2 linked regions of the Thermogutta terrifontis genome follow. The main gene of each other region encodes a partner of the protein of the gene in region 2 in a complex. Links are inferred from orthologs where the notes say so. Each region holds a gene or a part of one and is shown on either strand. Other genes may lie near its edges.

Region 1 (6,916 bases), 2.4 Mb from region 2 along the record:
GATTGCATTCCGGATTGAGTGACGGTTTATGGAATTCGAGCTGATTAACTTTTTCCGTCAACGGATACCCAAATATCCCTGCGTCCGCGTCGGAATCGGGGATGACGCCGCGGTGATCGACCTTGACATCCAGCAATGCGTCATCACGACGGACGTTCTCATGGACGGGGTGGATTTCATCAGCAGTCAGACCTCGCCGGAGCAAATCGGGCGGAAGGCCCTTGCCGTCAACCTCAGTGATCTCGCCGCTATGGCGGCTTCTCCGAAGGCTTGCGTGGTGGGGCTCGTTCTGCCGCAAAAGGGCGGAATGGAACTGGCGAAGCGACTTTATGAGGGCCTGCTCCCGCTCGCCCGCGACTTTCAAATCGCAGTGGCGGGGGGAGACACAAACAGTTGGGATGGTCCCTTGGTCATCAGTGTCACGGCTCTGGGCCTACCGCCGCCTGGCGGCGTGCTCTCCCGGAGCGGGGCCCGGCCGGGAGACCGCATCATCGTCACGGGCGATTTTGGGGGATCCATACTGGGCAAACATCTGACCTTCACCCCCCGAGTCTGGGAAGCTATTTTCCTGTATCGCTCATATGAGGTCCACGCGGGGATTGACGTCAGTGATGGTCTGGCCCTCGATCTGTGGCGGGTGACCCAGGAAAGCGGGTGTGGGGCCGTTGTTCACGCCGATAGCGTGCCCATATCGGAAGCTGCCTGCCGAATAGTCAAGCTGGAAAAAGGCAAGCAGAAACCGCTTGATCGTGCACTCTACGACGGGGAGGACTTCGAGCTGATCCTGGCCGTCCCGCCTGCCGAGGCGGAACGCATGCTCAGGGATCAGCCCCTTTCCGTTAAACTCACGGACATTGGCGAGTTTGTTGCGGAGAAAGGGCTCTGGTTGGAAAAAGGGAAAAAACGAACAGCTCTTCCGCCCAAGGGCTATGAGCACAAATTCACCTGAGGGGGCGCACAATCGTGATGGACCGCGGATAAGATGGACAGTTTTCCGGCGTGATTTGATGACTTTGTGTTTAAAGCAGATGTCAGACAATCCAGCCACGAAAGCGGACTACATTTTCGTTTCCAACAGTGAGGAAACGACTCGGAAAATCGGCGAGCTTCTGGCGGGGCTGCTCTCACCCCCGTCATTGGTGGGTCTGATTGGACCGCTGGGGTCGGGAAAGACGAGATTTGTGCAAGGGCTGGCCCGCGGGTGTGGAGTGGCCGAGGCGGCCGTCATCAGTCCCACCTTTGTGCTCATTCATGAATACCCCGGTAAGATACCCGTTTTTCATTTTGACGTCTATCGCCTCAAAGACAGCGAAGAATTTCTCGAATTGGGGGTGGAGGAATACCTCCAAAGGCCGGGTATCTGCGTTGTGGAATGGGCGGACAGGGTGGCGGACGTGCTTCCCCCCGATCGGCTGGATGTAGAGCTGAGCATCGTGGATTCGTCCACCCGCCGCGTCATTCTAAGGCCTTTGGGGGAACATTACCGTCAGGTGGCCGGGAAAATGATATCAATTTGGCATCACTACTCTGGAGCAAACAAGTGTTGAGATCAAACTGACAACGCCGAGCACGGGCTCCAAATCCTCGCGCAGTCCTGGGCCGGTCTCGTGGGACGTGCCGGTTGTTTAATCTTATGGGAGTTCCTCCAACGGCTTGGCCATTGCTCGACGATATCTTAGCAGGCTGGAATATGGCCGCTGGGATCACCAAAAGCCGCAAGACGACCAACTAATGCCGTCCGGCGAGGGATTCGACCACGCCGACGGTACGCAATAGGATGAATGGGGGGATAAACTATCACTTGCGACTCCCACCTGGTGGGCTTAGGGAGTAATGGTCATGAAGCGATCCAAACTTTTTGCCACGGCTGTTCTGGGATTTGTCATGCTTTTCGGCGTTATGACCGGATTACCGAGCACCTTCGCACAGACGACGGGGAGTAGCCTCTTTGGCACCTCGCAAACTCTGGGAAGCAGTCTCACGCCGGGCACCAGCACGCGGATTTCCGGGAGCAATCGGGCCAGTACGGGGTTAGGCACCTCAACTTCCATTCCCATTACCAGCGGCCAATTCATGAATATTCAGTCCGTCAACATGGCGGAGCAACTCTTTGGAAGCTCGGATACCTTCGTCGGGGCGGAGGCTTCCGAGGCGTTTAATCCGCTGAGTGTGCAGGGCACCGGGACAAGCCGTTCCGGCATGACTTCCGGGTTGACAAGTCGCGGCTCTCTTTCCACGTTGGGGCGGAGCACCCTGGGCACGTCGCTTCTAGGTGGCAGCAGCCTTTTGGGTTCCAACCGATCCACGCTGGGTTCTCGTACCTCCTCGCGATTTGGAACTGCGGGACGCGGTCGCACGCAACGGGATATTATTCCCTCCGCACTTCGGGTGGGATTCAGCGCCCCGCAACCGGCATCTCAAACGGTGTCGCAGGAATTGACGGCCCTGGTTTCGCGGGTCACCAGCCAGCGATTGGCCAACGGCACTCCGCCCAATATTCAGGTGGCCGTCGAAGGCCGGACGGCGATCCTCAAGGGGACGGTTCCCTCAGCGATTGATCGGCTTGTGCTGGAACGGTTGCTCCTACTGGAGCCGGGAATTGATAAAGTTCAGAACGAACTGGTGGTTGCTGGCCCAACCGGCCAATAAGCGTCCCCGGACTGACGGGAGCTTCCGGCGGGGAGTACGTGAGCGGGCTTCCCGGTGGCGACCAGCGGTGAAATTGACGCTCTCCAGGTCGGGGGGTTCTTTCCCCGTTTGCTTTTGCCTCCTGGTCACTGTTCTGCGATCCTGGGAGCACATTGGCCGGTGACGCGGATTCGAGGGTGGATGATGCCCGGCCCGGGGGCGACGTAACAGATCCATCGTTCTCCGAAATGGTGGGACCGGTTGGACCCACCTGCCCGTGACGCGAAAGGTTCAAAGTTAACGTCTGCATCCGCCGTCGCGCCGTTGCACCGTTGTCAGACTGACCCCGTTCAGCTTCGGGATTGTCCGACGTGGACGAAGCCTTACTTTCCCGGGCAGCCGTCCCAGCGGCCGGGATGACTCCGGCCGATCCACTTGTCCCGCTTTGTGTTGTAGAAGTCGGCACGACCGCACGGTCCTGAACGACCTTGTGTTGAGCCGTGGGTTGCGCTGCTGCCCCATTCTGGCTTGTTTGCCCGGCTAGAAAGGAAGAATCCAAACCGGGGAGGAAAACCCTCGCCTGCTCGCTGACCACCGATGGACCATTTTCCGGAATAAACCGGGCGATGAGGCTGATTCGCTGGGCTTTGGGGGAAAATTCATCCCAGGGAATCAGGATGTTGTAGGACGGTCCCAGTTTGGAGTCCGAGTAAACCTTTTCCAGTTGCTCATTGGTGAAGACAAATTTCCGCACGGGCTTCAGGTTCTCGGGCGGTGGTAAATTGTCGTCAAAGGCATAGACGACCAAGGTTCCCCGTACTTTCATGGGGCGACTCATGTCGGCCGGGTAAAAATAAACGCGACCGCCGAATCCCCGATAAGGGGGGCCGGAACGGCGTTCGATGAGCGCTTCTGTCCAGAACACCACGACGGACTGCACTGGCTTATCGGAAGCCTCCTGCCAGGGAATATTCCGCCGCAGGTCGAACCGCGCGCACCCAACCGCCAAAGCCGGAAGGGCCGCGAGGGTGCAAATCCAGAGCGGCAAATTCCCGGTTTGTGCCCCCGGCTTCTCGCTGACGGTTCCATCCGGGGTTGGGGTTTTGCTTCCTTGCCAATTCCACCGCATATGTGTCGATCTCCGTATCCCGGATTTCCGTTATGCCGACGTCCTTGGATGTGCCGTCCTATCGTCCCGATGGCGATCCCGTTGGGCGTGTTCTTGTAGCACCGGCAGACGCACCAGTTTCCTGCCGAAATGGATTGGAAGGATCGGCCGGGGCACTATCGGAGATATGGCTGACACCCACCTGTTCGGTCGGCGTCCCATAGCCAGGCGTTGGAACGGGAGCTCCCAGGATGGGCGACGGGCTAAACTGGCTTTGTGCATCGTTCATCGGCTGCGTGGGTTGCGCTCCCGAAGGTGCGGGCGTGGGAATCACCTCCTGCCGTTCGGTGCTGGGGGTTGCCGGTGTGGGCATGGGCCCCTGTTCGACGCTGCCTGTAGCGGGCGGGGCCATGCCGTCGTGAAGCGCCACCACATCCGCCAGACACCAGTGCATCCGGGCGGCTTCGATCTGTTTCACACGCTCGATGTCCTCTTCGGATCGGACCACGTGTGGCGTGAGAATAATTAGCAACTCGGACCGCGAGGATTCGTCAATGTCGTAGCGGAAGAAATGTCGCAGGATGGGAATATCACTCAGTCCAGGGATTCTCCGGTTAGTCACCGACCGGCTCTTGGTAATCAGCCCGGCCAGGATGATTGTCTGACCATCGGCCGCGCTGACCGTAGTCTGGGCACGCGTGGTGTTGATTCGCGGCGAGCGAATGACCTGCCCGGCAGCAGAGACCGAAATCGGTATCCCTTCAGACTCGGGACCGACATCGGATTTTTCCGCATTGATCTCCATCACCACCTGACCATCGGGACTGATCCGCGGGCGAACCAGGAGGATCAGACCGGTGTTGGTGAAACTCACGCTGTTCACCTGCACGTTCTGCGTCACAGAAGTTCCGGTAATCGTGGGAACCTGCTGACCAACCTGGACGAAGGCCGGCTGATTGTCCAGGGCCATGACCTGCGGCCGGCTGAGAACGTCCAACCGGCGTTGCTGACGGAGTGCGCGGATCAATACGCTCACCGCTTCGCTGGATGCAGAAAGCACCATACCGCCGAAACCGAGCGTGGAATTCCCACGGCCGACCCCGAAGTTGGAGATCGCCTGGGCACCGACCACATCCGGCGATGGCGCGGAGGTGTTGTTACCCAGCGGACCTGTGCTGTTGAAGAGGAATCCCGGCACCCCGGCAACGCTGCGGTTGAAGAGGATCGGGTCCTGAATACCCAGCTCAATGCCGAACTCGTCCGTGTTGCTCAGTTGCACTTCGGCAATGAGCACCTGGATGAGGACCATGGGCGGCCGCTCATCAAGCCGCGTGATGATTTCCACGATTTGGTCGTAGTATTCCGGCGTGGCGCTGACGATGAGGCTGTTGCTCACCGGCTCCGGAACGATGACGACTTCTTTGCTCAGGAACTCAAACGTGCTGAAGGCATTGACGTTTAACTGGCGGACCTGCCGCTCATTCGTCAGATAGGTGTTGATGGCGCTGGCCACATCGTTGGCCGGGGCATTTTTCAGGCGGAATACCTCCGTCTTTCGCTTGATAATTTCCGATTCGTCAAGCCTGAGGAGAATGGCTTCCACGACGGCCAGATCACCCGCTGATCCGCTGGCGATGATGCTATTGGTCCGCACGTCCACGGCAAATCGCAAGGGAATCAGGGAGCTTTCGCCCTCTTGTGCCCCTGTTCGGTAAGCCGGCTGAGCGGCTGCGCCGGCGGCTCCCGCAGTCACTGTGAGCGTTTGCCCAAACAGGGTCTGCAACATATCGGCCAGGGCCTGGGCATCTCCGTTGACGATCGTGAACACTTTAACCTGGGCTTCCGCCGACGGGAGCCGATCGAGTTCCGCGATAAGAGCGGCAATGAGGGGCATGCTGTCGGAAGGAGCAGACACTACCAGAGCATTGGCACGCACGTCAGCGGTAATCCGCACATCCGTCACGATCCCCGATTCGAGCAACTGTTTGCCTTCGGTATCGACGGTGAGGAACCGCAGCCGGGTGGAGCGGATTTCCTGCTGCTGCTGCTGCCCTGCCGCCTGTGCTGTGGTCACCTGACCGGTCGCCGTCTGTCGAAGCGCTCCTGCCGCGCCTGTGGCTGATATGGCCTGTTGCAGAACCGTGGCCAGTTCACTGGCCAGCGAGTTTTTCAGCGTGAACACGCGGATTTCATTGACCGCCTCGGTGGTGGGCACGTCCAGCTTGGCGATCATTTGCTCGATTTCGAGCATATCCCGAGGAGATGCCTTGACGATCACCGTGTTGGACCGGAAGTCCGACGTGATGAGAATCCTTGTTCCCAAACCTCCTCGGTTCTGATAAAAGGTCGTCAGCCGTTGCTCCACCGTGGTAGCCGAGGCGTGCTTGAGCGGGAACACTTTGAATTCGGTTTCGGGTGAAACAGGCCGATCCAGCTTCCCGATGAGCTCCAGGACGGTGCGAATGGCTTCCTGACGCCCCACCAGAAGAATGGCGTTGGGTTTGACCAGGGCGATCATGGTGATGGGGCCGCGTCGAGCGGCATACACGGCCTGATAAACCTGGTTGAGGATCGTCAACAGGGCCTCGCAGTCCACGTGGCGGAGGAGCACCACGCGGATTTCCGGTTCGGTCTCCACACTGAGTTCTTCGATTTGCCGGATGATCTGCATCACCCGTTCCACGTCCCGCCGATTACCCCGGATCACCAGCACGTCCAGTCCCTCGAGGTATTCAATCTGGACCGGTCCAACAAGACCGCCTCCTCCGGCGGGCGTCTCCGCACCCGGGGCCTGCTCCGCACCGGGGGCCGGTGGTTGCGGCTGTCCTTCGGCGGGCGGCGGCTGGGAGGGCTGCGTCTGACTGGGTTGTGGCGGCTGTGATTGTTCCTGGTTCTCGGGCTGCTCGACTTGAGCAATCAGATTCGTGCCGATATTCTCCGCTTCGGCTTCGCTGGCCGTGGTATTGGCCACGCGAACCGCCCGGGTCAATTGGTGCACACTTTCTGCCTTGGTGGCACTGAGCGGAACAAGCCGCACCGTTCTTGTTTCCGTGTTGGGAGGTCCATCCAGCGCGTGGATGAGCTGGCGGGCAGCAGGCATCGCCCAGGCAGGTCCCCGCACCTGGATGCGATTGGTCTGTCGGTGGAAACTCAGACTGAGCTTTTCCCCGGTCCGCAGCG
Region 2 (15,883 bases):
GGTTCAGACCTCGTTGCCTGGAAGCTTTCTTCGAGTTCCGTTTCGCCTGGGACAAGAGCACAGAAATTGCCAGCCCGCAGCAACGCGCGCTAAAAATGCCCAGCCGATAGATCTAGAAAAGCTCATGCCGCCGAATGGCTTCAAATGCCAGAGTGCCATCCGGACCGGAGAGAAGTCGAAACAGTTCAGACGCTCAAATATCGTGTCCGCTGAAGTTCAGCCGATGGCATCAGTGCCGGAGGTGGGAGTTGAACCCACACGGCCCGAAGGCCACTGGATTTTGAGTCCAGCGCGTCTGCCATTCCGCCACTCCGGCCGATTCTTCTCCGAGCGTGGACCACCGTGCGCCGCCAGTGGTGATCACCACACCTGGTTGCAACGGTTTCAAACCTCGCATCCGAGGCAATTCCGGCTGTCTCCGCTGGCGTGATAGACCCGCGGTCGCAACGCTCTTTTTTGTGTTTCTTAAGTATCCTCGCAACCGGGTGGCGTGGCAAGTCCCGGTCCACTGCAAGCGAAAAGAATGCCACGCAAGTATTTTTGTGCCAATAAGTTAGGTATTGCGTTCGAAATTGAGGCGTCATTGCCAGCGGTTTGTCAATCTGGTACACTGAAGGTTTTAAATGCTTCTGCGGCGGAACCCGAAAGCCGGGCCCACCAGCGTCAGAGGCATCATTCTTCCCTGCGGTGAAGGATGAAGGACCGGCCCAATTGACGGTTTTTTGTGGAATAACAGCCAGAAACGCTCATTCGTAAAGTTTTCCCACCTGACACCTACGGATACGGGTCATTATGTCCGACGCAACGGATCTTCCCGAAGCGGAAAACACTGGCCAGGCCAGTCAAGGCAGTGCAGCCGGCGGTAACGGTGACGGTAGCCGCCTGATTCCTCTTCCTATCGAGGACGAGCTTAAGTCGAGCTACCTCACCTATGCGATGAGTGTTATCGTCAGCCGGGCGTTGCCCGACGTCCGCGACGGTCTCAAACCCTCGCAGCGTCGCATCCTGGTGGCGATGAATGACCTGAACCTGACGCCCGGTGCCGCGAGGGTCAAATGCGCGAAGATCTGCGGTGACACGAGCGGAAACTACCATCCCCACGGCGAGAGTGTCATCTACCCGACGCTTGTCCGGATGGCGCAGGAATGGAATATGCGCTACGTCCTTATTGACAAGCAGGGGAATTTCGGATCAATCGCCGGTCTTCCGCCAGCCGCCATGCGTTACACAGAGGCCCGGCTTTCGCCTTACGCGGCGATGATGCTGGAAGATTTGGACCTGGACACGGTCGATTTCGTCCCCACATACGACGAGCGGCGCCTCGAGCCTACCGTTCTTCCGTCCAAGTTCCCCAATCTGCTTGTGAACGGAGCGACCGGAATTGCAGTGGGGATGTCGACTGAGATCCCCCCTCACAATCTCACCGAGATCTGCGATGCTCTCATCGCGCTGATTGATGATCCCGAGATCACCATCGACGAACTGATGGAAATCGTCCCCGGTCCTGATTTCCCAACTGGTGGCATTATCTGTGGTCGCCGAGGTATCCGCCAGGGTTATTTGACAGGCCACGGGACGATCGTTATTCGCGCACGGGCTGTTATTGAAGAATATCGCGATAATCGTTATCGCATTATTATTAAAGAAATTCCTTTTCAGCAGCAGCGCGATAAAATTGAAGAACGGATCGCCGAGCTTGTTACCGAGGGCAAGATACCTGGAATCGCGAACATCCGCAACGAGAGTGACCTGAAAGAACCCGTTCGCATCGTTCTGGAATTGAAGCGCGAGGCTGATCCGGAAATCGTACTCAATCAACTCTATGAATATTCTCCTCTGCAGCAGACATATTCCATCAATCTGCTGGCCCTCGTGGACGGCAAGCCCCGCCTGCTCAATTTCAAGGAGCTTCTCCAGGAGTTCGTGCGGCACCGCGTGACGGTCATCCGTCGCAAGACGCAACACCTGCTCTCCAAGGCCCGCCAGCGGAAACACACCGTCGAGGGGCTCCTGCTGGCTCTCGCCAATATTGATGAAGTGATTCGCGTCATTCGCACCTCAGAGACCCAGGCCCAGGCGAAGGAACGCCTGATGGCGATCCCCTGTCCTGCGGCAATGCTTGCCCGAGCATTGGGTGAAGAGGGGTTTGCTCAATTCCAGAAAGAGCGTGGCATCGCCGAGGAGTACTTCCTTACTCCTGTTCAGGCGGACGCCATCCTGCGGATGACGCTGGGCCATCTCGTCAATCTTGAGCAGGAAAAGCTCGTCTCGGAACACCGCAATCTACTGGAGAATATCAAGGAATACAATCGAATCCTCTCCGATGAAAAGAATATTCTCGAAATAATTAAACAGGAATTGACGGAAATCAAGGATAAGTATGGGGATCCGCGCCGCACGGAAATTTCCGATCAAGAGGTGGGGGCTTTTAATATTGAAGAACTGATTCCCGACGAGATGATGGTCGTGTCCATCAGTTCCGCGGGATATATCAAGCGGACCCCCGTGTCAGCTTATCGGGCACAGCGGAGGGGCGGGAAGGGTTTGAAGGGGGCCCGGGTGGATGACGAAGATCCCATCGAGCACGTATTCCTTGCCGGAACCCACGACTATCTTTTGTTTTTTACAAATCTTGGTCGCGTGCACTGGCGAAAAGTTTACGAACTTCCGGAGCTCCCTCGCGATGCCAAGGGACGTGCCATCGTCAACCTCCTCAGCTTGCAGCCGGACGAAAAGGTAGCGGCGTGCCGGCCTGTGCGAGATTTTTCACTCCCCGATCATTACCTTCTTTTTGCAACAGCCCGTGGACTCGTCAAAAAGACGGCACTCTCAGCCTACGGCAGGCCCGTTCGCGGCGGGATTATCGCCATCAAACTGCGTGAAGGCGATGAGCTTGTCGGAGCTGTGGTCACCAAAAAGGGGGACGAAGTGCTCCTGGCTACCGAAAAAGGTATGGCCATCCGGTTTCGCGAATCGGACGTCCGTCCTATGGGTCGAGCCGCGGCGGGCGTAAAAGGGATTTCACTCATTGGGGATGATCGGGTGGTCGGTCTCGTGGTTGCTGAGCCGGATGCATGCCTGCTCACAGTGTGTGCCCACGGTTACGGCAAACGCACTCCCATTGGAGCGAGCACCGCGGGCCCTGTCGCTGACGAGGAAATAGAGAAGCCCGAGGACGAAACGGAAGCAACTGCGTCGGACGAGGAAGTACCGGAGGAAGAAACCTCCGTCGAAGAGCCAGAAGCAGACGAAAGCGAGGAAGCCGAGGAGGGAGAGGTCGGCTCTCAGTTCTATTACCGGACGCAACGCCGCGGCGGCAAGGGGATTCGCGACATCAAGACGGACGCCCGAAACGGCCCCGTCGTGGGAGTGGCCGTCGTTCATGAGGACGACGAGATTCTCATGATGACGGCCAAGGGCAAGACGCAGAGGTTGCGGGTCAGCGAGATTCGGCTCGTCGGTCGGAACACAAAGGGCGTCCGTTTGATGACACTGGACGAAGGGGACACCGTGGTGGCAGTCAAGCGGATCCCCGCCGAACCGGGAAACTCTGCCGACAACCGCGAATAACCTTTCACACATGGTTGAACAACCATCGCAAGAATGAGATTGGCCAACACGATCGGCCGTGATCTTAATCAGGCTCACCGGCGAGGCGAATTTACGATCGGTGGAGAAACCAGACGCGGATCGGCCTTCGATTGAAGCCTACCATCACAGACCGACTTCTGGCCTTCTCTTTTCCCGGTGGGGTTCGCCTGACGCTTGTCCACCTTCTCCCCCCTACGTACACTCATGGTTGTTCTGTCAGCGACGATGATATGGTGGGCAAATGTGGGAGCAAAGGATGGCCGAGCGTGCTCTAATCACAGGAATTACGGGGTTTGTCGGGCGGCACTTGTGTCAGTACCTGAGGTGCCAGGGCGATGAAGTCGCAGGCATCGCCAACACATGGCCAGAAGGCTCGGCCTTTTGGGGTCAACTTCCTGAATCAAGAAACCTGCTGATTTGGGACCTTGCGAATTCCAGCGGCCCTCCACGTGGTGTCGTTGATTTTCTGGTAACTTTTCGCCCAACTGTGATTTACCACCTTGCGGCGATTTCGGTGCCGGAAATGTGCGGGAACAGCGAGCCGACCGACGTCGCGTGGGCAGTCAACGTCGAAGGAACACGCCGGCTTGTAGAGCTTGCCCTTTGTCTTTCAGAAGTGCCCCGAGTCATTTTTGCCAGCACCAGTCACGTTTATTGCGTGCCGCAGGACGGAATCACCTTTGTTGATGAAACTTATCCTGTGCAGCCCCGTAACCCCTATGGGCAAACAAAGCTTGCGGCCGAAGAAATCCTGCTGGAAGCATATCACAGCCAGAAGCTACCTGTGATCATCGCGCGGGCATTTCCGCATACGGGGCCTGGTCAATCGGAAAAAATGATGTTACCCGCCTGGGCTGCCCAGTTCGCGCGAGGAGACTCGCCTGTTAAGATTCACACGCTTCAGGCAGTAATCGATCTTTGTGACGTCCGCGATGTGGTTCGCGCGTACCGTCTCCTGGCTGAGAGGGGCCAGCCGGGCGAGATTTATCTGGTGGGCTCCGGGGTTCCCCGCACCAGTGGCGAGGTTTTTCGAATTCTTCAGGGGCTGGCCGATCCTGCTCGGCCGGTGATTGAAATACGCCCCGGTCTTAAGTATGATCCGATCGCACGAATTGACAAGCTTGCTCAGACGACCGGCTGGAAACCGGAAACCCCCCTTGAAATAACCGTGAACGACACCTACCAGTGGTGGCTTACCCATTATAAAAGGAATTCATCCGTAAAACATTAAACTCGTTCACCATCGACAGTCGCTTAGTTGAGTGATAGAGGACCAAAATGATCCCGGCAAGGAAATATACTGGCATTATTCTTCGATCACCAAGGTTTTATTCCTGGGCGTGTATGTCACTCGCAATTCTGCAGGCTCTGGTCGTTGGCATCGTCCAGGCCTCCAATAGCGTGGTTGAAATTCACGTCTCGCCCCGTGGGCGCGATTCATCACTGGGGACTGTTGAGCAACCCATCGCATCACTGCAGCGGGCGATTGAACTTGTGCAAACCATTCGGAGAGAGCGAGGCCCGAACATTGATATCCAAATAGTGCTCCATGACGGCGTCTATCGTTTAGACCGTCCCCTTTTTATCACATCCGCTGAAAATCCCGGACCTGGCCATCTCCGCTTTATCGCAGCAAATCCCGGTAAAGTGATCTTGAGCGGAGGTCGGCTTCTCACTGGCTGGAAACAAGTGGCTCAGCACTGGGAAGTGGCCATTCCCTCCGTCAACAACCAACCTCTCTTGGCGAGGGAGCTCTTTGTCAATGGGCGCAGGGCGGTTCGTGCGCGAACTCCGAACCGCGGTTTTTTCCGGATCGATCGGCCAGGCCCCGACAAAAGGACGAGTTTGTTCATTCGTCCCGAAGATGCATGGGCGTTTGATGGCAATATCGCGGGCAGTGAATTCGTCTATCTCCATGACTGGTCCACTTCCCGCGTCAGGATTCTGTCGTTTGATCCTCAAACTTTACAGGTTGTTTTTGCCCAGAGGGTCGGCTGCTCGGCACCTCATTACGAGATTGGTCACTGGCCGCACGCCCGTTATTTCCTCGAAAACGGCGAGCGTATGCTCGATCAAGCGGGTGAGTGGCGGCTTGACACGGAAAAAGGCGTGATCATGTATCTCCCCCGGCCTGGTGAGACTCTGGAGACCATCGAGACAGTTGTACCAGTTTTGGAAACGCTTGTACACATTACGGGTGACGTTTCGAGCGGCACACTGGTACAGAATGTTCACTGGGAGGGAATCGCCTTCGAACACTGCCGTTTCGATCTGCCGGATGCTGGCTACGCGGCCGGTCAGGCAACCATCTATGAGCCACGCAGGGATCCTCAGTCAGCGGCTCGAGAAATGATGCCGGCGGCCGTTACTCTGGACCTGGCTGACAGTTGCGAATTCGCTGATTGTTCGTTTCGCCATCTGGGCGGTTCCGGTCTGTGGTTTCGCCGTGAGTGCTGCCACGGGATTGTTCGCCGGTGCGTTTTTCAGGATATATCGGGCAATGGTCTCAATATTGGGGAAACAATCACTCGCCCGCTCAAGGATGCCTCACCCAAATGGACTTCACCCTTTAACACCGGATGCACCTACGGCATCCATGTTGAAGATTCCGTCGTGCGCGAATGTGGCGTGCAATTCCTTGAGGCCGTTGGCATCTGGATCGGCATTTCTGCCGGAAATGTTATCGAGCATAACGAGGTGGCTGAGCTACCTTACACGGGAATATCGGTGGGTTGGAGCTGGAATGATCAGCCGACCGGCTGCCGCGATCACATTATTCGCGCGAATCATATTCATCACTGCATGCTCATTCTTCACGACGGTGGAGGGATTTATACTCTCGGACGGCAGCCGGGAACCCGGCTTGTCAGTAATTTAATCCATGATATTCCCCCCAACGAAGACGGTGCGGAGAGTAACGGCATCTTTATGGATGAAGGAAGCAGTGACATTCTTGTCGAGGGACAAACCATTTACAATGTTGGGCGCAGCCCGATTCGATTCCATAAAGCTCTCGAGGTCACCTTGCGCCGGAATACACTCGTCTGCCAACCCGGGGTACCGCCATATCGTTACAACCGGACAGACCCGAAAACACTGCGATTTGAGGATGAGCATGTGATAGAAGCTCAACACTGGGAACCACCTGACGAGGTCAAAAGCTCGGCTGGTCCTCGAAAAACAGTGGCCACTGACCCCCGCTCCCAATGATTAAAGTCGGCGATTGGAAAGAGTGCCACCGTAACGGTATCACTTACACGATTAAAAAGGAGGAGGCGATGCGTTACTCAGGTTTCACTTGCATGTTAAGCCTGATTCTGGCACTGTGTGGCCCGTACGCCCTCATGCAGGCAGGCGAGGCTGCTCAGTCCGGGCGATATAACGTTCTGTTTATTATCTCCGATGACCTCAATACGAACCTGGCGACGTACGGTCATCAGCTTGTCAAATCACCCAACGTGGATCGAGTGGCTCGCTGGGGTTTGCGATTCGAGCGTGCTTACTGTCAGTTCCCGCTTTGCAATCCCAGCCGAGCATCGTTCTTAACAGGCATGCGACCTGATCGCACGCGTGTTTATGACAACAGCGTTCATTTTCGCGAGAATATTCCGGAATGCGTGACCCTTCCGGAGTTTTTCCGCAGAAAGGGGTATTTCACCGCCCGGGTCGGCAAGATTTTCCATTACGGCGTACCGACGCAGATCGGTACAAGTGGCCTTGATGATCCTCAATCCTGGGACCTGGTGGTCAATCCGCGGGGGCGAGACAAAGACGAAGAGGCAAAAATATTCAGTCTTATTCCTGGACAATTCGGCGGCACACTGAGCTGGCTTGCTGCCGACGGCACGGATGAGGAACAAACAGACGGCATCGGTGCCACGGAGGCCATCAAACTACTCGAAAAGCATCAGAATGAGCGATTCTTTTTAGCAGTCGGATTTTATCGGCCCCATACTCCCTATGTCGCGCCAAGGAAATATTTCGATCTTTATCCTCTCGATAAGATTATTGTGCCCAGTATTCCGCCCGGTTACTTCGACACTATTCCCAAACTTGCCGTTACATTGAAAAAAGAAGAAGCGGCGATGGATGAGAATCTGAAGAAGCAGGCAATCCAGGCCTATTACGCGGCGATCACCTTCATGGACGCCCAACTCGGTCGCGTTTTAGATGCTGTGGAACGGCTCCACTTGCGGAATAATACGATTATTGTCATGACAAGCGATCACGGGTACCACATGCACGAACACGGCCTGTGGCAGAAGCGCACCCTGTTCGAGGAATCCACGCGCGTGCCCCTGTTGATTGCAGTCCCCGGCACGAAGCATGCTGGTAAGTCTACCCGGGCGATTGTCGAGATGGTGGACCTTTATCCAACCCTGGCTGAACTTTGTGGCTTCCAACCACCGGCCAACCTCGATGGCACAAGCCTGGTTTCCATTCTCAACAATCCCGATCTTCCCGGAAAACAGGTCGCGATCACCCAGGTCACGCGCACCGTGCAAAAGCAAATCGTCTTTGGATATACAGTCCGCACTGCCCGTTGGCGCTACACGGAATGGGATGACGGAAATCAGGGGAAGGAACTGTACGACCATGAGGCCGATCCCCAAGAGATGCGGAATCTCGCCAACGATCCGCAGTATGCTCAGGTTATGGTCGAACTCAGCAAGCTCCTTCCCAAGCGGAATAAATAGCTATACTCGCACGATGAAATGAATTGTTGCACAATTATAAAACGAAACAGATCAGGCCATTAATAAGTTCGGAACCAGATCCGTTGCACACTTTTGAACAGGTTCTTAAGAAAAGGAGGAAACCATGAAACGGCTCACTGTTGGGTTGGTTCTTGTGGCCATTCTGTTGAGCGCTCTGACAGTGTGGAAATCTTCCGCGATCTCCGAGGAAAAATATTCCCATGCCGGACAGCTACGGCATGTCGTATTGTTTAAATTCAAAGAGGGAACGTCGAAGGCTGACATTGAGAAAGTTGAAAAGGCCTTCGCCACGCTGCCGAAGAAGATCCCGCAGATCGCCGGGTTTGAGTGGGGTACGGATTGCAGCACGGAAAACCTCTCGCAGGGATTCACTCATTGCTTCATTTTGACTTTCAAGAGTGAAAAAGATCGCGACGCCTATTTGCCCCATCCCGAGCATCAGGCGTTCGCCAAAATGGTGGGTCAGTATCTCGACAAGGTACTTGTGATTGATTACATCGTCCGCGAGTAAAGGTTAAGACCTCTCGGTGGGAGCCCGGCGAACATTGTAGCTCGCCGCGTGAGGTGAGCCGCTGACGTTCCGCGCGAGTGGCCTTTCCATCCCAAGGGTGACTGGATCTCTCACCCGTGAATCAGGGCGGATGATCTGCGAACGACCCCCGGTTCGGCGTCCAAATAAAGATCGTCGAAGACACCGGCCTTCCATTTTTCCACAGCGATCGCTCCCATCACAGCGTTATCCGTACAGAGTTTGAGGGGAGCGATCACCAGGTCCACATTCCTCCGTGCCGCTTCTTCCTCCAATCGCGTTCGCAGCCGCTTGTTGGCAGCCACACCCCCACCCACGCACAATCTGTGGAAGCCGGTTATTTCCAGGGCGCGAAAACTTTTGCCCACTAGGCAATCCACCACCGCTTCCTGAAATGAGGCCGCCAGGTCTGCCACCTCCTGGTCCGAAAGTTTGACCTGCGAAGGATCATGCCGTCCCGGCCCGGTAATGGCGTATCGGACGGCGGTTTTCAATCCGCTAAAACTGAAGTCGAGTGTATTAGGATCGTCGAGCAGGGCCCTTGGGAAGGCATATTTGTGGGGATCTCCTTTTTCTGCCGCCTTCTGGATGGACGGGCCACCCGGGTAGGGTAACCCCAGCATGACCGCCACTTTGTCAAAGGCTTCGCCGGCTGCATCGTCAATGGTCGTTCCCAGCAGCTCGAAATCCAGCGGATCCCGGCAACGGTAGAGGCATGTATGGCCCCCGCTGATCACCAGTCCTACACAGGGAAACACGTCCCTCCCAGCCGCCATTCGACATGCATAGATGTGGGCCTGAAGGTGATTGATTCCAATAAGAGGCTTTCCCAGAGCCAACGCCAGGGTTTTGGCAGCGGTAACCCCAACAAGCAGGGAGCCTGCCAGGCCGGGGGTGTAAGCAACGGCCACCGCGTCAATGTCGGCCAGACTGATTCCCGCCCTCTGCACGGTCTCGTGGATCACTGGGAGAATTCGCTCCACATGGGCACGAGAGGCAATTTCGGGAACTACGCCCCCGTATTGTTGGTGGAGCTTATCCTGCGAGGCCACGACGGAGGCAAGCACCTCCAACTGATCCGTGACCAGGGCCGCTGCAGTTTCGTCGCAGGTCGTTTCGATTGTGAGGAAAACGGGCATGTTATCTATCCTACCCAGTTTATGCTCTCGTGAACGTCAAACTTTTGTATAATCATTATACTGAGTTCAGGGCGGCCCGAGCGGATGCTGTGGTGGAGGATCCGTCTTCCTTCTCCCTGTAACGTCGGCATAGGTGCGTTTCAAAGTTCACGGAGGAGAGCCATGTCCGTGAGTTCACTTGAGGATCTTATCCTGAAGCCCCTCAATCCCCGGCAGCAGGAGGCTGTGACCCACGGGACGGATCCACTGCTTATCGTGGCCGGGGCGGGAACAGGGAAGACGGCCACCATCGTGCATCGCGTCGCATGGCTGGTGGCGCACAACGTCCCCCCTCACACAATCATGCTCCTGACATTCACAAGACGGGCCGCCGAAGAGATGGTCCGACGCGTCGAAACTATTCTCTCCAGACTGTCGGGAACGCAACTTCCAGGAAATCTTGCCACGAGAATCTGGGGGGGCACGTTTCATGCCATCGGCCTGCGGTTTCTGCGGATGTTCGGGGAAGAACTGGGGCTGCCGCCCGGTTTCACCGTCCTGGATCGATCTGACGCCGAAGATTTTATTAATGTCATTCGAACCGACTTGAAGCTGGCCACGACAGACCGACGCTTTCCCAAGAAGGGAACCTGCGCCGATATCTACAGCCGCATGGTGAATACGTGTCTTCCCTTACGCCAGGTTCTCGCCGAGTTCTTCCCATGGTGCAAAGAGTGGCATGATGAACTTGATCGGCTGTTTCGCGAATACACAGCCAGAAAGAAGGAGTCGGCCACCCTGGACTATGACGATCTCCTCCTCGCGTGGCTCGAACTCCTCAACAAGGAATCGGTCGGCAGCGAAATCCGCAAACGTTTTCGGGCAATTCTTGTGGATGAATATCAGGATACGAACATCATCCAGGCCAACATCCTCTATCGGCTGGCCCCGACAGGCGACGGCGTGACTGTGGTGGGTGATGACGCACAGGCCATTTACTCGTTTCGGGGCGCATCTATCAAGAACATCCTGGAATTTCCCAAGCAGTATCCCAACGCGCGGATTGTCACCCTGGAGCAGAATTATCGAAGCACGATGCCAATACTGACGGCGGCGAATGCTATCATCCGGCCTGCCAAGGAGAAATTCACAAAGAATCTCTGGTCCGAGAAGAAAACGGGCGAGAAACCCTGGTTGGTCGCCGCCCTCGATGAATACGAGCAGGCTCAGTTCGTCATTCGGCGTATTCTGGAGCATCACAACCAGGGGACGCTGCTTAGACATCAGGCCGTGCTGTTCCGGGCATCGCACCACAGTTTGCCACTGGAAGCCGAACTGACGCGACGGGGCATCCCCTACCACAAATACGGTGGGCTTAAGTTTCTGGAGGCCGCCCATATAAAAGACGCGCTCGCCTTCCTGCGGCTGGCGGAGAATCCACGCGACCTGGTGGCCGGGATGCGGGTGCTCTGTCTTTTGCCGGGGATCGGTCCGGCCAAAGCGAGAAAACTTCTCGCAGCTTGCTCTGTAAACGGCGGGCATTTTGACCCGTGGCAGGAAATCACTCCAAGCCCCACCGCAGCCGACATCTGGCCACAGTTCGTCCAATTGATGCTCCACCTGGCTGAGGGAAAAGCCACGCTCCCGGCCCAGCTCCATCAAATTCGGGTGTTCTATGAGCCATTGCTCCCTGTGCTTTACGATAATCCGATCCCGCGAGCCAAGGATTTGGAACAGTTGGAACAGATCGCAAGCCGATTCAAAGACCGACAAACTTTTCTGGCGCAGATTGCCCTGGATCCCCCGAATTCCACGCAGGATTTCGCTGCTAACCCGGATTTGAACGATGACTACTTGGTCCTCAGTACCATCCATTCGGCAAAGGGGCTTGAATGGGACGTGGTGTTCATCATCAATGCCACGGACGGAAACATTCCATCCGATATGGCGACAGGCTCGCCTGAGTCGATCGAAGAGGAACGCCGTTTGTTTTATGTGGCGGTCACCCGGGCCAAACGCTATCTGTATGTCTGCTACCCCCAGAGTTATTACACAACTTCCTCCCTTTCCTGGCAGAATTATGGGATCGCTCTTAAATCGCGATTCTTGACGCCCGAGGCAACCCAGTGCTTCACGTCGATTACGGCCCAATCGATGGAAGCTGACGACGCTGACCTGCCCACGCTGGCGCGACGAAACACGGCCCTTTGATGGCGGATGGACTGCTTCGAGGACTGGGAGATCGGCGAGACGCCGGACATGGCGGCAACTGCGTTCAGTGGATTTGCCAACGACATCGATCGGCGTGGCAACGGGAACGGCTTGAATCATGCCCACTTTTATGCTGCTGGAAAGCGGCACGGACCTGGACAACCCCTTCGGCAAGAGCAAGCTTCAGCCCAATGGGATGTGCTTGTCACGCCCATATTCGGAGGGACCTGCTTGTCGGGTCCGCCTCTCGGAGGGACCCGCTTGTCGGGTCCGTTTGTCAACGTTCGATCATCCATTGCCTTTCAGCGGGGACTAAAGTCCCGTGTGGAAAGCGGGGCTAAAGCCCCGCACTCCATGGAGTGCGGCGATTCATCGCCGCTTTTTGGTGAAGGCTTTAGCCTTCACAACCTTGCCTGGATCGCACGACGATGACCGGTCGGGGTAAACCCGAGCCTCCAATCCACACAATGGTGGGACCTGCTTGTCAGGTCCGTGTTTTCGACCCTTGATGACCCATTTCATTCTGTGGGCACGACAAGGGTTCAATGGTAGGGGCGATTCATGAATCGCCCTGGGCAGAACACGGCGCGTCGCAAATCGATGGCGTTTCGGTAGGGGCAATTCATGAATTGCCCCTACCAGTGGTGACTTGCCCCTACCGGGATTTGTGACCTCACATAAGTGACACCGGGCATGGCAAGTGTGCCCGTCCGTGTTCGACGGACGCCGTGGAAGGCGTCCCTCCCATAGGCCCGGGTTGCACACCGAGCAAGCATACCGGTTGCATCCGAATCATGCGCGAGTCTGAAGGGCCATTCCCACCCCGGCGACGCCACCGGTAGGAGCAATTCATGAGTTGCCCCGCCAGCACTTTGCGCTCGCGGCATGTCACAGGTTTTGCAAAAATGAAGATGGCTCGGGGTCTGGCCCAGTACGTCGCGAGCGGGAAACCTCTGAGCTGATCCGCTGTTTCATGTCGGCCCACTAGCGTCCAGTCGGCAGACTGGCTAACCTTGGCGAAGCGTAGCACGCCGACGTCACCACTGACGGTGCGGTCGACGGAATTTGGCGGCTCAATTGTGCCCGAGATCTTGGAGGTGCGACGATGATCCGAAAAGCATTGTTCTTTTTGGCTTTGATCGGCTGCTGGGGTACGCTCACGGTAGCAGAGGAGGCGGGAAAGCCCAAGGATCCGGTGCTCGAGCGCATCGATTTCATTTATAGCGAGATGACTCCATTGCAGTGGACGCCTCCGGCCGACCGTTGGCGGCACTTGAATCGAACGATCGACATTCTGCGACGTGGCGGCACCCTCCGGGTGGTCATGCTCGGGGACAGCATCGTCAACGATACAAGTCGTTCTGCATGGGAAAAGCTTGTCGAGCGCCACTATCCAGGCGCTCGTATTGAAAAGATCACGTCCGTCCGCGGCAGCACAGGATGCTGGTACTACAAAGACCCTGCCCAGCTTCAAGAATACGTTCTCAAGTATCACCCCGATCTGCTCATGATCGGGGGGATCAGCCATCGCGAGGATGTCGAATCGGTGCGAGAAGTCATTCGCTGGGTTCGAGCTGAGTTGGAGCCCGACCCTGATATTCTTCTTATGACGCCCTGTTTCGGACACAAGGACCCGCGTGTGGATCCCGAGTGGACTTTCGAGGTTCCTTCAGACGGTGACAGTTTTCGCACACGCTTGAAAAGACTTGCTGAGGAAGAAAAGACGGGTTTTCTGGACATGACGGGACCGTGGGGGCAGTACATCCGAACGTGCGGCGAAGATATCCACTGGTTTAAGCGGGATATCGTTCATGCGAATGCGAGGGGCGAGGCGATCCTCGGTAGAATTCTCGAGAAATTCTTTGCTCCCTCGCCTATTCAATAAAGGCTCTCACCGTCCGGCGGGGATAAAACGTGTGATTGTTCCCGAACGCGTTGCGCCCAGGATGAGCGCGCGACGTCGAGCTGGGTCTGGGTGCTCGGGCGATCCCTGAGACCAAGTCGAAGTGTGCCCGAAGACGCCTGAAAGGCAGCCTGTTTGACATCGTCGCTCGGCGTCGGCACGTCTGAACCGGCAATCGTCTCAGGTGCGTTCTGGTACGGTTGCCAGGAACGACTGGCGATTGCATCATCTGGGAAGAACGATTGACCTGTAGAGAGTCGCACAAGGGTTTCCCTGGCCAGCTCATGACCTGGATTGATGGCGAGCGCTTTCTCCAGTGATTGTCGTGCTGCGTCTACCTCAGTCCGGACCCACTGGACATAGGCCAGATTGTACCATGCATCAGCCTCGCTCCCGCCCCGGCGGAACTGGTCTAGAGCTTCCTGATAGCGGCCCTGATAGCCGTAAACAAGCCCCAGATTGTTGCGGTAGCGCTCGTTAGCAGGGGAGATCCCCACCGCTTTGAGCAGTGCCCGTTCGGCCTTGTCGAGTTTGCCCTGCAACAGGTAGCAGTAGCCCAGGTCGTTAAACAGATCCGGGTCTTTCGGATTGAGCCGAATAGCCTGTGCATAGAGTGATTCGGCTTCCAGAAACCTTTGCTGCCGATCACAGACGACGGCGAGACGATGGTATGCCTCGTACCGATCGGGAGCCCAGACAATCAGGCGTTCGTAGATTTCCCGAGCGGCGTCGAGTTTTCCGGCACGCTCTAGGGTCCGGGCCTTTGCAAGCTGAGCTGCGTATTCGGCGTCCTGCTGAGGATTCTTTTTTGGTTGTTTGGGAGACGAAACCTGATCAGGCGCTGCGTTTCGGGAGGCCTGGTTGGCAAGACCGGAACTCGGTCCCTGGCGGCTGCCTGTCATGCTTTCCGGAGACCAGGGATAGGAGCGACACCCGCACCACGTAAGAGCGCCAGCAATCACCAGGCCCGTGACGACCCTCCATGCTCCGATATTCCGGCCGGTCCTTGTCATAAACGTGAACCGTTTCCTCCGAAGGGGCCTTCTGTCGTGCGCCCGAACTGGTCAAATCAAAGTCGACCGTCACAAACTCGCCCTCATCGGCCGACTGTATGAACTTTATCGAAAAGAGCGGTACTTCGCCTTGACACAATGTCTTTTCAGTGATTCGGCCCTCTGTCAGCGTGGCGTCTTCTCAGTTTCACTGTCCTGTTGAGGGGGCTGCCCCGGCGTTTTGCGCGGCGGATTGAAGACGCGAGGAACAACCGGTTTCCGATTCGCCGCTTTTATTCGGTTCACTGCGGATTGGCCTGTGTGTTGGGCGAGAATTTTGTCGGCCTGCAAGAGGTTCTCCCGGAGAGTATCTTTTTCCTGGGAATTTCGCTCCGCAATATTGTCTTCTGGAGTATTGTCCAGCAGGTCGAGCAAAGCCTTAATAAGCGGCGAGCGTGGGCCTTCCGTAGGCGGCATTTTGCTCCCATCTTGTGGGGATTTCTGGGGCTCGGCCGGTTGTTTCCGGTTCACCTGCGGCGACTGAGGGGACTTCAGAGCCTGGGCGAGCTGGTTGTCGGAATCAAGGAGTATTCGACGCAGCTCTCGTTTCTCCTCCGGATTGACGTTGGGGAGGTCATCCAGCGCCTTGAGGAGCCGACGCACAATCTCCGTTTGCACTTGATTGTCGGCTTTTTCGCGCTGATCCTGGTTACCTTGTCTGGCAAGCTGCTGAGGCTGGTGGGAAGAGATAGTTCTAGGAGATTTGGCCGACTTTCGCTGGTGGGCAGGCGGCTGATCTGCCTCGCCCAACGCAAGCCACG

What was found.
Region 1: the proteins of tsaD (region 2) and tsaE are in contact, whole or in part, in a crystal structure (PDB 6N9A), measured with the Thermotoga maritima proteins. The link is inferred for Thermogutta terrifontis from one-to-one orthologs. Residues at the interface, in WP_004082750.1 of Thermotoga maritima: Cys10, Asp11, Arg49, His50, Leu82, Gly84, Gly135, Gly136, Glu154, Thr155, Leu156, Asp157, Asp158, Ser159, Glu162, Asp165, Lys166, Arg169, Leu170, Tyr175, Lys213, Thr214, Leu217, Tyr218, Gln221, Arg222, Asn324; in WP_004082108.1 of Thermotoga maritima: Leu37, Gly38, Lys46, Lys57, Val59, Lys60, Ser61, Thr63, Phe64, Thr65, Leu66, Met67, Val69, Pro71, Tyr82, Arg83, Leu84, Asp86, Asp88, Phe89, Asp93, Ile128, Asp130, Glu131, Arg134.

What each region holds. Positions count from the first base shown.
Region 1 is NZ_CP018477.1:1,363,681-1,370,596, reverse strand. Bases 1-2,787 are described here. They hold tsaE (tRNA (adenosine(37)-N6)-threonylcarbamoyltransferase complex ATPase subunit type 1 TsaE), read left to right. Parts: upstream 1-1,028; coding sequence 1,029-1,547; downstream 1,548-2,787. Other genes in these bases: THTE_RS05125 (hypothetical protein), read right to left, coding at 2,531-2,787; THTE_RS17880 (BON domain-containing protein), read left to right, coding at 1,840-2,649; thiL (thiamine-phosphate kinase), read left to right, coding at 29-949. In the rest of the region: more of THTE_RS05125, read right to left, coding at 2,788-3,757; THTE_RS05120 (secretin N-terminal domain-containing protein), read right to left, coding at 3,816-6,916. UniProt on the Escherichia coli protein: Required for the formation of a threonylcarbamoyl group on adenosine at position 37 (t(6)A37) in tRNAs that read codons beginning with adenine.
Region 2 is NZ_CP018477.1:3,777,972-3,793,854, reverse strand. The notes cover bases 7,955-10,725. They hold tsaD (tRNA (adenosine(37)-N6)-threonylcarbamoyltransferase complex transferase subunit TsaD), read right to left. Parts: upstream 9,978-10,725; coding sequence 8,931-9,977; downstream 7,955-8,930. Other genes in these bases: THTE_RS14050 (ATP-dependent helicase), read left to right, coding at 10,146-10,725; THTE_RS14060 (Dabb family protein), read left to right, coding at 8,413-8,820; THTE_RS14065 (sulfatase), read left to right, coding at 7,955-8,288. Also shown: gyrA (DNA gyrase subunit A), read left to right, coding at 793-3,570; THTE_RS14075 (NAD-dependent epimerase/dehydratase family protein), read left to right, coding at 3,848-4,822; THTE_RS14070 (right-handed parallel beta-helix repeat-containing protein), read left to right, coding at 4,936-6,801; more of THTE_RS14065, read left to right, coding at 6,870-7,954; more of THTE_RS14050, read left to right, coding at 10,726-12,167; THTE_RS14040 (SGNH/GDSL hydrolase family protein), read left to right, coding at 13,273-14,052; THTE_RS14035 (tetratricopeptide repeat protein), read right to left, coding at 14,046-15,083; THTE_RS14030 (hypothetical protein), read right to left, coding at 15,249-15,883.